Regions from separate parts of the Virgibacillus xinjiangensis genome, predicted to be linked through region 2. Evidence: riboswitches for the same ligand, from Rfam matches in the RefSeq annotation. Region 2 holds a riboswitch; each other region holds the start of a gene.
What was found. A riboswitch is a leader RNA that binds a small molecule or an ion and turns the genes downstream of it on or off. The one in region 2 is predicted to bind S-adenosylmethionine.
Positions count from the first base shown of each region.

Region 1: it holds a riboswitch for S-adenosylmethionine, as region 2 does, so the genes downstream of both, ACFOGI_RS12890 (5-methyltetrahydropteroyltriglutamate--homocysteine S-methyltransferase) here and ACFOGI_RS11275 (MFS transporter) in region 2, are expected to answer to the same signal.
Region 3: it holds a riboswitch for S-adenosylmethionine, as region 2 does, so the genes downstream of both, ACFOGI_RS00660 (methionine biosynthesis PLP-dependent protein) here and ACFOGI_RS11275 (MFS transporter) in region 2, are expected to answer to the same signal.
Region 4: it holds a riboswitch for S-adenosylmethionine, as region 2 does, so the genes downstream of both, ACFOGI_RS05375 (YfcC family protein) here and ACFOGI_RS11275 (MFS transporter) in region 2, are expected to answer to the same signal.

Region 1 covers NZ_JBHRSA010000046.1:174,959-178,169, reverse strand. The annotation lists gene ACFOGI_RS12895 (CidA/LrgA family protein) at 1-143, opposite strand, end outside; gene ACFOGI_RS12890 (5-methyltetrahydropteroyltriglutamate--homocysteine S-methyltransferase) at 394-1,503, opposite strand; SAM riboswitch class I at 1,585-1,688, opposite strand; gene metA (homoserine O-acetyltransferase MetA) at 1,762-2,670, opposite strand; gene ACFOGI_RS12880 (D-glycero-alpha-D-manno-heptose-1,7-bisphosphate 7-phosphatase) at 2,783-3,211, opposite strand, start outside.
Region 2 covers NZ_JBHRSA010000043.1:45,717-48,927, reverse strand. The annotation lists gene ACFOGI_RS11280 (MarR family winged helix-turn-helix transcriptional regulator) at 1-60, opposite strand, end outside; gene ACFOGI_RS11275 (MFS transporter) at 387-1,853, opposite strand; SAM riboswitch class I at 2,016-2,123, opposite strand; gene ACFOGI_RS11270 (5-methyltetrahydropteroyltriglutamate--homocysteine S-methyltransferase) at 2,150-3,211, opposite strand, start outside.
Region 3 covers NZ_JBHRSA010000003.1:111,732-114,942, forward strand. The annotation lists gene menC (o-succinylbenzoate synthase) at 1-304, shown strand, start outside; gene ACFOGI_RS00660 (methionine biosynthesis PLP-dependent protein) at 360-1,460, opposite strand; SAM riboswitch class I at 1,623-1,729, opposite strand; gene ACFOGI_RS00665 (sodium:calcium antiporter) at 1,843-2,958, opposite strand; gene ACFOGI_RS00670 (3'-5' exonuclease) at 3,023-3,211, shown strand, end outside.
Region 4 covers NZ_JBHRSA010000020.1:11,658-14,868, forward strand. The annotation lists gene ACFOGI_RS05370 (DUF488 domain-containing protein) at 1-6, opposite strand, end outside; gene ACFOGI_RS05375 (YfcC family protein) at 262-1,671, opposite strand; SAM riboswitch class I at 1,884-1,995, opposite strand; gene ACFOGI_RS05380 (cupin domain-containing protein) at 2,308-2,649, shown strand; gene ACFOGI_RS05385 (PAS domain-containing protein) at 2,790-3,211, shown strand, end outside.

The DNA of each region.
Region 1 (3,211 bases), on a different contig from region 2:
GCCATCAACAAAGAAAACAGCAGTACCAAGCCAATGACGCTCCCAGGTATAAACAAATCAAATGCTTGTTGAATACGGGTACCTATCCAGTACATTCCGAATAGCACCGAGACATGCAGCATAACTTTCACGAACTTTTGCAAGAGCGCTCACTCCAATTTCCATTTCATACAGTCTAGTATAGCAAAAATGATAGATACCAAGAAAAAACAAAACCGGACAGCAGTCAATTGCTGTCCGGTTTTTCCTGTTAGTTGGCCAATCTTTTTCACTCAGCTGAGTTGGAGGCATGCCCACCAACTGGCGGGAACTCGTATTAGTGTAAATCCTAGGTACCAGAAGACTGCAAAGGGCAACCAGGCTCCTATGCGGTCTATCTTCTAACCTATCTTCTTATTTCCAAACTTCTCCGGAGACTTCCAGGACATGGCGGATCTTGGCCCACTGGTCCTCTTCTGAAATATCATTCCCCTCTTCTGTGGAGGCGAAGCCGCATTGTGGACTTAGAGCAAGCTGTTCATATGGCAGGTACTCGGCAGCTCTGGAAATCCGCGACTTGACTTCTTCTTTCTCTTCCATCTCCCCGACCTTGGTAGTAATCAGGCCGAGAACCACGTGGAGGTCATCTCTTTTCACATGCTTCAGAGGCTCGAATCCACCAGAACGCTCATCATCAAATTCCAGGAAGAGCCCATCCACCTGAAGCTGGCTGAAAATGATTTCGGAAACAGCCGCATATGAACCTTCACTGAAATAATGGGAGCGGTAGTTTCCGCGGCAAATGTGCATGGTGATCAGCATATCATCCGGACGCCCCTCGAGTGATTCATTGATGGCGCGTGTGAAGAGATCCCGCAGCTTCTCTGGATCATACCCCTTGTCGCGAAGGGATTGAAGACCTTTCTCCGATAAGAAAGTAGCCCAAGAAGTGTCATCCAGTTGCAGGTAGCGGCACCCAGCCTCATAAAATGCTTGGATAGCTTTCCTGTATGCATTCGTCAAGTCTGGAAGAATGGCTTCTACTCCATAGGCATCCTCATCTATCTCTCCTCGAAGCAGGAGCATATTCGGGCTCGGAATGGTCATCTTTGGTACATGTTGATCTCCTACCTGGTTATGTAGAAATTTATAGTGGTCCAGGAATGGGTGGCTTTCATCAAAATCCACTCGGTCGATTACTTTGATGGAACGGGATTTGGTTTGGATTCCGTCAAAGGTGATTCCTTTCCCTGAATCATAGCCTTTCACACCCACAAGATTTTCCAGGAAATCAAAATGCCACCAAGAACGGCGGAACTCTCCATCGGTGATGGACTGCAATCCTGCTTCCTTTTGCTTTTCCACCAGCTTGATGATTTCTTCGTCTTCCACTTTCCGCAGCTGTTCTGCAGTGATTTCTCCATTTGCTCTTTGCAATCTTGCCTGTTTCAACCTCTGCGGACGCAACAAGCTTCCCACATGGTCCCCTTTGAATGGTGCTTTTTTCTCTAATTTTACTGCCATTATGTATTCCTCTCCTTCTGAGTTGTATGTAATGAAACAGGGCCTCTCCATAAGAAGAGACCCTGTAGAAACAGTTTATCCCTCTTATCTTTCAAGCTTATACAGCTTGCTGGACGTAGCACCTTGTCGAAAGACAGGTTGCTGAGGCTTCATCGGTCCAGTCCCTCGGCCTCTCCGGATAAGAAACAATTCACTCAATTATCTGTAATTTCATATCTACTATAATAGCATTTTTCCCTTGAAAAGCAAAGTGGAGCACTAATTCCATTGGTATGGAGTCTGCTGATAGACATAGTAATTCAACCAATTGGAAAACAGCAGATGTGTATGGGATCTCCAAGTATTCAACGGATCTTGGTTCACATCATTATTTGGAAAGTAATTTTCTGGGACATCAATATCCAGTCCTTTATCAAGATCACGGGCGTATTCTTCCGCCAGCGTGTCTGCATCATATTCCAAGTGCCCAGTCACCATAATATGCTTTTCATCTTTGGATAAGATGATGAATGCACCCGCCTCTTCCGATGAAGATAGAAGCAGTAGACGAGGATCTTCCTCAATCTCTTCCATAGAAACCGCAGTATAACGAGAGTGTGGAGCATTGAATACATCTTCAAACCCTCGAACCAAATTGATGGTCTGGTCAGCAACCTGATGCTGATAAATCCCCGAGAGCTTCTTCGGCAACGGGAATTTGCCGATACCATAGTGATAATACAAGCAGGCCTGTGCCCCCCAACAGATATTCAAGACAGAGGTTACATTGTTCTTGCTCCACTCCATGATTTCCGTCAATTCTTCCCAATAGTCCACCTCTTCAAATGCAAGGTGTTCGATTGGAGCACCAGTGATGATCATTCCATCAAAGCGGCGGTCTTTAACTTCACTGAATGTTTCATAGAACGTATCCAAATGGGATTTGCTGGTAGTTTTCGCTTCATGTGTCTTCATCCGCAGAAAAGATATATTTACTTGCAACGGCGTATTTCCCAATAGGCGAAGCAGCTGCAGTTCCGTACGTTCCTTTTCCGGCATGAGATTGACGATCAGTATATTCAGTGGACGGATATCTTGAGACCTTGCACGATCTTCATCCATGACAAATATCTTTTCATGTCTCAGCTCTTCCGTAGCAGGCAGTTCTTTCGGTATATTTATTGGCAACAGCATCTCCCCCTGTGATTGCTCAGATAATGCTTACTATTATAAAGATAATGCAAAATTCCCGCAACACCTTTCAGCTAAGATTGGAGCGGACTTGGTTTAACAGCCCCCCTTAACTGGCAATCCACTTCGCAGCAGCTAGTAAATCAGGAAAAACAAAATCTGCAACAACTCCTCCAGAATCTCCATTACCAACCAGGATCGTTCTTACTCCTGCATCCCTTCCTGCAAGAATATCTGGTTCACGGTCACCTACCATATAACTTTCTTTCAGGTTTACCTGGTGCTTCTCCGCTAAATCCAGTATCATCTGAGGCTTCGGCTTACGGCACGCACAATTGGCATAGGGCTTATGAGGACAGTAAGCAATATCATCAATTAATGCGTTTTCTTTCCGCAGAACTTCCTGCATTTTCATATGTACCTCTCTCAATGCTTCTTCTGCCATGAAGCCGAGACCGACCCCTCCCTGATTCGTCACCACAAATACCTTGTAGCCGGCAGCATTCAGAAGTTGGACTGCCTCACCTGTTCCAGGCAG
Region 2 (3,211 bases):
CACCACAAATAACTTCAGGGACAACTCCTCGTCATTGTTACGCTGATCGTGATCAGTCATGAATACCATTCCTTTATAATTATCTCGAATTCGAAGTAATTATATCGGAGCCCATTATCCTTTGTCAACCCGATATGTATTTAAATCAAAAGGGAGTGGTATACACCCGCTTCGGAAATATACTTACTTCGCTTTCCACGGGCGGCTGGTGAGCCTCCGAATGCTATCGCACTTCGGGGTCTCACCTAGGCCTTTCCTCCCGTTGGAATCTGCGCATATTTCCTCCGCTGGTTCACTGCATTGTTACGTTCTTTCGCTTCATACCACCTCGTTATGACCCATCCTCCTGTCTTTCATGGAAAGTAGCTACGTCTATTTCCTGCGACCTAAGCACTCTTGCCAACGGCCGAGCTCGCGACAGCTTTTCCGGATATGGCAATTACAAGAACCAGGCCGGCAGCCATCAAAGCGCCATCCAGCAAGAGTGCAGAGCCCCAGTTGCCGGATTGGTCGCGAATCGCACCGGAGACCACCGGCGCCAGCACCGCACCGATTTCTGCAATCAGGTTAAGCATACCGAACATGGACCCCTTGTTCTCCGGCGGGGTGAGGTCGGATGCCAGTGCATGGGCAACAGGCTGCAAGGCGAAAAAGAATAGGCCGGATACAAATAGAATGACCGACATGACCACTGGATGACTATAGCCCATCATGACATAGCCAGCAAAAACAAAGATAAGCACCGTCAATACAGCCGTCAGAACGACAAGCACATTACGCCGTCCATTCGGGCGATCCGCCACTAAGTCGGAAATTTTGCCCCCCAGCGGGAATCCGATAATCCCGGCAATCCCGTTGAAGGAAGCTACCAATGCCGCTGCCATCAAGGCGCCTCCTCCAAAATCCTGCACAATCGATACGGACCAGAAACCATAGAACCATAGATGCCACATCACCGGAATGAAGAATAAGTACAGGAAAAAGAGATTCTTATTGGCCAACAATGGCTTGATTTCGGATTTCTTGGTCATGTACAAGTACAAAATCAGCAATGGACATAGTGCCACCAGGATGAATGCGATGGATACTTCTGTCAGGTTCAGTTGGACAGAAGCGAAGTAGATCCCCATCACGAGGAGCAGGAACACCGCCGAATACCCCGTCATATAACCGAATGTCTTTCCAAAGTTCGCTTTGATGCCCGGTGAGGACTTTTCGGTTGGCTGAACAGTACTGGCCTTCGGTTTCAAAAAGAAATATAAAACCAATCCGACGACCAAGGTCAGCGCTCCGGTTACATAGAAAGGAAAACGCCATGCATCGATGCCCATGAATGGCTCCGCAACTGTCAACAAGTATGGAATTCCCAACAGCCCTGCAGTCAGGCCGATGGACACACCGGTCAGTACGACCCCCATCCCGGTTCCGACTTTATTAGCCGGTGTGTGATAGGCGATATAGGAGCGGTCATTCGAGTAAAACACACCTTCTCCAAGCCCTAACAGGACACGGAACACGATGAATGCAATCAAACCGCCAACCAAACCAGTGAGCAATGTGGCAACACCGGCCCAAAAAATACTGCAGACAATGACGGCGCGATAACCGAATTTGTCGCCAAAATACCCGCCAGGGAACTGCATCAGCATGAATCCTGCGAAAAACAAGCTTCCGATCAATCCGCCAATCCCATGTGGATTATCTACATTAGCGAAAAATGATACTTCATTTTCAATCATATAGGTGATGATGGGGCCAGCTGCCGTCCGGTCGATATAGGAAATGACCCACCCCAACAACAGCAACCCCCAAATCGTGTGATACCTTTGCCAACCTTCTTTCACTTTTGCCATTTTCAACACATTCCTTTCGTTACTGGTGATAGCCAAGCCCTTGTAAAGGCGCCGGCATCGTTTTAGTTGAACTTATACTGTCTGTCGTTAAAGATGAAATTCTGATGATATACGAAAGCCCCTCTGCTTAGAGAGAGGGGCTTTTACGTAAAGACTCTGCCTCTCTTATCTCGCAAAGCCGGAAGCTCTGCAGGATGTAGCACCTTTTCAACATTATTGAAAGGTTGCCGGGTTTCATCGGGCCAGTCCCTCCACCACTCTTTATAAGAGATGTTCACTTGTGGTCTCTTCCAAGATTACTTCCAAACATCTTCTGCAATGTCCACTACATGGCGTACTTTCTGCCATTGCTGTTCTTCGGTCAGTTTATTTCCGTCCTCGGTGGAAGCGAATCCGCATTGTGGACTCAGGCAAAGCTGCTCCAAAGGAACATACTTGCTTGCTTCGTCTATCCGAGCTTTGACTTCCTCTGGATCCTCTAATTCACCGAACTTCGAGGTAATCAATCCCAATACCACGTATAGATCATTGCGGTTGATCTTGCGCAGCGGCTCAAAGCTTCCAGAGCGTTCGTCATCAAATTCCAGGAACAGTCCATCAACATCCAAGCCACCGAAGATGATGTCTGATAATGCTTCATAGCTGCCGCTGGTCATATAGGTTGATTTGTAATTACCCCGGCAGATATGCATAGTCACCAGCAAATCATCCGGCCTGTTGGCAATGGATTCATTGACAGCCCGAGCGCATAAGGCAGCAATTTTTTCCGGATCCTTCCCATTCTCTATCATCGATTTACGGCGTTCTTCCGAAAAGAAGATGGCCCAGGAAGTATCGTCGATTTGCAGATACCGGCAACCCTCATCATAAAGTGCCTGGATCACGCCTTGATATGCGGCAGCCAGATCGTCGACCAGCTCTTCGTCATTCTGGTATGTCCCTTCCTCAAATTCCCCCCTGAAATACAGCATGTTTGGACTTGGAATGGCGAATTTAGCCACTGCATCGCCAGCTAGGCTTTTCAGGAACTTGAAGTGTTCGATCATATAATGGCCGTTGAACCGGACCTTGTCTGTCACTTTCAGACCGCGCTTTCTTGTCTCTACACCGGTGAATTGCAATCCCTTCTCCGGCGTGTAACCTTCCACGCCATCGAAGCCTTCCAGAAAATCAAAGTGCCACCAGCTGCGCCTCAATTCCCCGTCGGTCACTGCTTGCAGGCCTGCTTCTTTCTGCTTTTCTACCAGCTTCACAATTTCCTCATCTTCTATTTGACGAAGCTGCTCTGCTGTAATCTCTCCATTTTCTTTTTGGCTACGGGCTTGTTTCAATCGCTCCGGACGCAGGAAGCTTCCTAC
Region 3 (3,211 bases), on a different contig from region 2:
ACTCACAGAAGCCAGGCGGATCCATGACTATTGCCAAGAACAGGGGATAGCGGTCTGGTGCGGCGGCATGCTGGAGGCGGGTGTCGGCCGTGCTCATAATATCGCATTGACCACCCTTCCGCAGTTCGTGCTGCCAGGTGACACTTCCGGGTCTTCAAGATATTGGGAAAAGGATATCATTCAGCCGGAAGTGACGGCAACTGATGGAGAGATCGTAGTGCCGGAACAGCCAGGTATCGGTTTTCAATTGGACGAAGAAGCCGTCAGGAGCTTTACCGTGGAAGAAAAAACGTTCGATTTCTAGCAATAGAAACAAGAAGCGACCATCCCTTTGGAGGAAGGTCGCTTCTTGTTTTTGATTAGAGTCGCTTCAATGCCTGGTCCAAATCCTGCATCAGGTCTTCTGCACGCTCGATGCCGATGGAGAAGCGGAGCAATGTGTCGGAAATGCCGCGGCTTTCCCTTTCCTCTTTCGGTATTTCTGCATGTGTCTGGGTCGCCGGATAGGTAATAAAGCTTTCTACACCGCCGAGACTTTCAGCAAAGGTGATGAGCTCCAAATTCTGAAGCAGCGGATCGACCCAATCGCTGTTTTCCAGGCGGAAGGACAGCATGCCGCCTTTTCCTGGATACAGGACATCTGTAACCGCCGGATGATTCTCCAAGAATTCGGCAATCTGCCTGGCATTCTCCTGGTGCCGGTCCATTCTAAGGGATAGTGTCTTTAGACCACGCATGACAAGCCAGGAATCGAAGGCGGACAGTACCGCGCCGGACGTGTTATGGAGAACTGCCAGCTTCTCACATAGCTCGTCCCCTTTGGCTGCAACGAGGCCGGCAAGGACATCATTATGGCCGCCGATATATTTGGTGGCACTATGGATGACGATGTCGGCTCCTGATTCGATCGGCCGCTGCAGATAAGGGGTGAGGAAGGTATTGTCCACGATCAAGAGCAGGTTGCGGCTTTTGGCCAGTTCCGCAACTTCAGCGATATCGATCTCCTGCATCAGTGGATTGGTCGGCGTTTCCAGGAAAATCGCTTTTGTCTGATCGGTGATAAGCTTTTCTGTTTCCTCTATGCTGATGAACTCCGTATAACGGGTCCGGATATCATATGCCTGTTCATATTGCTCCAAGATGCGGTATGTACCGCCATATAGATCTTCCGGTGCAATGATCTCATCCCCGCTTTTGAAAAGGGATAGCACGAGCTGGATGGCGGACATGCCTGAACTGCAGGCAAACCCCCTGTCACCGGATTCCAAATCGGCGATTCCGTCCTCCAGAAGGGTTCGGGTAGGGTTTTTGGTGCGTGTATAATCATACCCGGTGGACTGTCCGAGACCCACGTGCTGATAGGCGGTCGACATATAGATCGGTGGATTGATGGCTCCTGTCTTTTCATCACTTCTGTTCCCCAACTGGGCCAGTTTCGTTTCAATGCTCTTGTCGGTCATTTCTTCATCTCCTTGATTGTCATTTCATACGGCAAGGAATAGGCTATCCTGCAGCAGGTTGCAACTGCTGGGGAAACCGTCTATTCCTTTTTTGTGTTTTAGGAATACATGAAAGCCCTCTTCTTATCCACAAGAAGAGGGCTTGGCTTAAAGCTCATTCTCTTCTTATCTTCAGCACACAAGCTTCTGGAATTGGCACAGTACTGCACGGTAGTCAGTCTGCTGCCGAGGCTTCGAAGGGCCAGTCCCTCCACCTCTCTGGATAAGAAAATTCAGTATTCTATTGATTTAATACTGACATTACACCTGGCGACCGGAAAAGTCAAGATGCATAGCGTGACGGAAAATTCTGCCTATTAGAGTGGTTGGACAAGCGGCCGCATCAACTGGTCAAAATATAGCCAACCACAGCTACATAGCTGGCCAATGCCAGGGATGAAGGCAGCAGGTAGGTCCACATATTCCTGGTCCTGTCGCGCTTAATGGTCACCATCACGATGGTGGTGAGCAGGAAACCGATGATGGATAGATAGAGGAGATCATCGCTTGCTGCCTGCCACATGTTTCCTCCAGGGTAAAAGAAATCACCGGCAGCAAGAATCGTGATATTGAAGGCATTGCTGCCAAGCAGTGTACCCACGGCAAGGTTCATATTCGACAAACGCAGGGCCGTATACACACTTGCTGCATCCGGAAGGGAAGTCGCCAATGCAATCATCAGACTGCCGACAGCTGTGGCGCTGATGGCTGTTTCCCGGGAAATCGCATCCCCTGTGACCGACAAGCTGCTGCCTGTAATGAAAATGATGACAGCGAACAAGAGGAAACGCCGGATGGCAGAGCCTAGACCGCTGGTGGTTACCGGGTCAGGCTTATCCTCCTCTTGTGGGCTGCCGGACAAGAATTTCATTCCAACCAAGTAGACCGTAACAAGCGCGAGACTGGTGAAACCCAACTCAAATAAGGAGACATCAAAATCAAAACCAAGACCCAGCGTAATGAGTACGCAGAGGAATAAGGCCAGATAGCCAGTATACAAGTGGTTATGCGACACAGTCAGGAAAAGACGTTTTTTCCGGAAGTGCACGTCGAGCAGGAACAGTACAAACATATTGAACAGAATGCTGCCCACTCCATTTCCGATCACAATATCCGCATTGCCGATGACACTTGCTGATATGGTTGCTGTGAGTTCCGGAAGGGAAGTGGCAATGGAAAGCAGCAGAGTTCCTGCCAGGAATCCGCCTAATTTGGCTTTATGGCTGATAATATTGGCATACTTTGATAGTTGAGTAGCGGCAAAGACAGAAAGAATTGCTGAGATGATGAAAATGACGAGTAATGTGACGGAATTAATAGGCGATCTGCTCCTTTCATGACGTACCGCGAATGTAAAGTGTTTTCTATGTTTGCATTCCCCATTTCCTGTAAGAATAACAAGGTTGGAACAGTAATTTTCTGGAAACCGGCCATGGAAAGGTATTTGGACAGAATACATGCCCGGGTGGCGAGATAGATGTTATCATAGGTAAAGAATACCAGCATAGAAAGGGTCCATTTGAATGAAAATCGTTTCGATCGACTTTGAAACTGCCAATGAAAAACGCTTCAGCCCTTGCGCGGTTGGCGTAGTCGTAGCCAATGAGTACGAGATTGAGGAGGAATACTACCGTTTGATCAATCCCTTGATGCCGTTCAACCGCTTCAATACCAGAATCCATGGGATAACTGAACGGGATGTGGAGGATGCA
Region 4 (3,211 bases), on a different contig from region 2:
CCTCATAACCCTGGCCTCCTTGTTAGCAGCTTATGTAACAACCTATACCCTTTCTATTATTTTATCAAAATTCCTACCGGCAACAGAGTTTACGTTATAGAGACTTCAATGAACCACAGAGCCGTTAACAAACCAAACGGAAGTGGAGCATCTATCAGATATAAACAATCCTATACAAATAAAACCGTCTGGTGATGAACACCAAACGGTTACGTACAACGGACCAAGTTGGACCAACCATCCAACAAAGTAAACTTTATTTTAGAGGGAGCCACCCCAATTAATCAATACACTGATGACCAAGGCAATCCAAGCGATACAGAGTGCTATGATGGCAAACGGGACAATATAACGAAGCCATCTTCCATAAGGTACTCTGCATAAACCAAGCATTGCCATCAGCCCGCCCAATGTTGGGGAAAATAAATTGGTAAGGCCATCACCGACTTGGAATGCTAAAATGGTCGATTGCCGTGTAATATCCAACATATCACCGACCGGAATCATGATCGGCAGTGTCACCATTGCTTGTCCACTCCCACTAGGAATCAGAATATTAATGATCGACTGGGCTACCGTCATGAACAAGACCGCTAGTGTTGTTGGCAAATAATCCAGCACAGAGACAAGGCCATGAGCAACTGTATCACTGATATTACCCTGGTTCATCACTACTTGAGTCGCCATTGCCACCCCAATCAAGATAGCTGCCAATGCACTAGGTTCTAGCGCTTTGGAAAATACTTTGGCAATCTCACTGCCATTCAACCCAGCAATCAGTCCACAGACCATCCCGATCATCAGATAGATCGCAGCTACTTCATTGATATACCATCCTTGGGTGAAGATACCAGTGAGCATGATAATGATCCCAGAGATGAATACCAATAGCATGGCAATATCTTTTTTTCTCATGTGATATGTATCAAGCGGTTTGCTGAGTGACATGTCTTGAGTATCTATGTCATACCCCAGGCTTTTACCCGGGTTCTTTAAAATCTTTTTGAAATACCTTACGTTAAAATAAGCTAATACGGATAATATAGCAAACACCAAAATACTTCTGAAAAGCCATCCTGAGAAGAGTTGCATTTCCGCTATCTTGTGTCCTACACCAACTGTATAAGGATTGAATGGAGATAAACCAAATCCTACAAGCACACCCCCAATTCCAATACCGGCCCCGAGCATGGCATCTCCGCCAATTGCAACACTTACTAATACAGCGATTGGAATAAGGGCGATATTATTTTCAAGCCCTACAAATATCCCGAAAAATCCATAAACGAATGTCATGATGACAACGACAAGGAAACGCCTGTTCATACCAACTTTCCGTATGAAGGTCCCTACTGTGTTTTCCAGCATCCCCGTTCTTTCCAATAGTCCGAACATCATAGCAGCCGCGAATGTGACAAAGACGATATCGGACATTTCTTGGAAACCTTCTGGAATTGCCGTAAATAAATCGAGAATCCCAACCGGACTACTCTCTATGAAATCAAACGTCCCAGGAATAGTCCGAGTGGCACCATCCACATCTTCCCTTTCATAAGATCCTGCCGGAATAATATACGTCAAAATAGCTGCAGCAACTACAATATAAAACAATAGAGCAAGTGGATGTGGAATCCGATCCAGCAATTTTTTACTTTTATTTTCTTCCTGCATAGTTGTTCACCTCTTGTGTGTATTTTCTTTCGTTGAGTTAAACGACTGTGCCCTCGCATAACGGTACATATAATAACGTCCGTATTACCATAGCAATACTCGGCTTTTTCCAATACTGTCCCCTGGCTTCTATCCCCCTTGTATCTAATTAATAAATTTTGATAGACACAAAACAACCTCTTCCAATGGGAAAGAGGCTGTATGTCTATTTCGCCTTATCTCCCAGAATAAATCCGAATTATTCTGCAGGAATTGGCACCTTTCCTTCTAAAAGGAGGTAGCCGGACGTCATTGGGCCTGTCCCTCAGTCACTCTTGATAAGTAAAATTATTAAATTAGAAAATTTTTGTTAGTAATGAGCAATTTTATACTCGAGTGAGTTTTTTGTCAATAAGATAAAGAGATTTTTGGAGGAAGATGTCGGATCAAGTCGATAGATTGGTTACTAATCGGCTGACTCTGATGGAGCTGGAATAAAATTTTCAGTCTATCTTGCCTGTTTAGCTCAAAACCCTGCTATTTTGAGATCAATCATTCCAAAATTGACCTAGGTCAATTTTTTTATCCGTTTATTAGAATATACTTTGGTTAGAAAGTCAGATTTACTTATGATTCATCAAATGGGAGGAAGTTGACATGAAAATACAAAACCTTAACGAATATATGGAAATGAATAAGGAGAGGTTTACGAAACGGATTATTTTTAAAGAGGACAAAAGTACGGTGTTTGTGCTTAACTTTGAACCTGGTCAAACTTTGCCTGCACATAAGCATCCTGGCTCCAATGTATATTTACTTGTCCTACAGGGTGAAGGTACATTTACCATAGATAGGAAAGAAGTTCCTGTACAACAGGATGACGTTCTTGTATGTAATGGCGATGAAGAGCTGGCATTTGCCAGTACTGGGTCATCTGACGTAAGCCTATATGTCATGCTGAATAAGATCCCTGATGAGCAATATGCGAAAAACATGTAAACGCCAGTTCAGCTGTGATCAGAGGAACGGCTGCACCGGATTTCTTTTATAAGTCCATACCTGCTATATAGCATTATTAGCAGATGAGTCTATGCTTACTATTATTTATAAAATTCTATTCTTAAAGGAGAGATTTAGATATGCTTGAACAAAAATTGTCCGAACTAATCAGTCCTGAAGCTGTGATTAATTTTGAAACCGGGGCGATCAGAGCAAGCACGTTGGATTCCATCATTAATCTACTGCCATTTGAAATGGGCTTTTGTGATGCCGATGATATTTTCCGCTGGTATTCAAATAATCCAAACCGTGTGCATGGTCGCCGGAAGGAAGCGATTGGCCGCCACGTGCTTGAGCTTCACCCGAAAGTGGCTCACCACGTTGAAAAGTTGTTGAATGATTTCCATACAGGAAAACGCGATGAATGGGAATTTTGGTTCCCTAAGCGCAGTGGTGAATCTGGTCAGATTTACCAAAAATTCATGGCAGTACGTGATGAAAACGGAAGATACCTTGGCTGTATGGATGTGACTGTCAATCTCGACCTCTTCGAAGGAAAAGA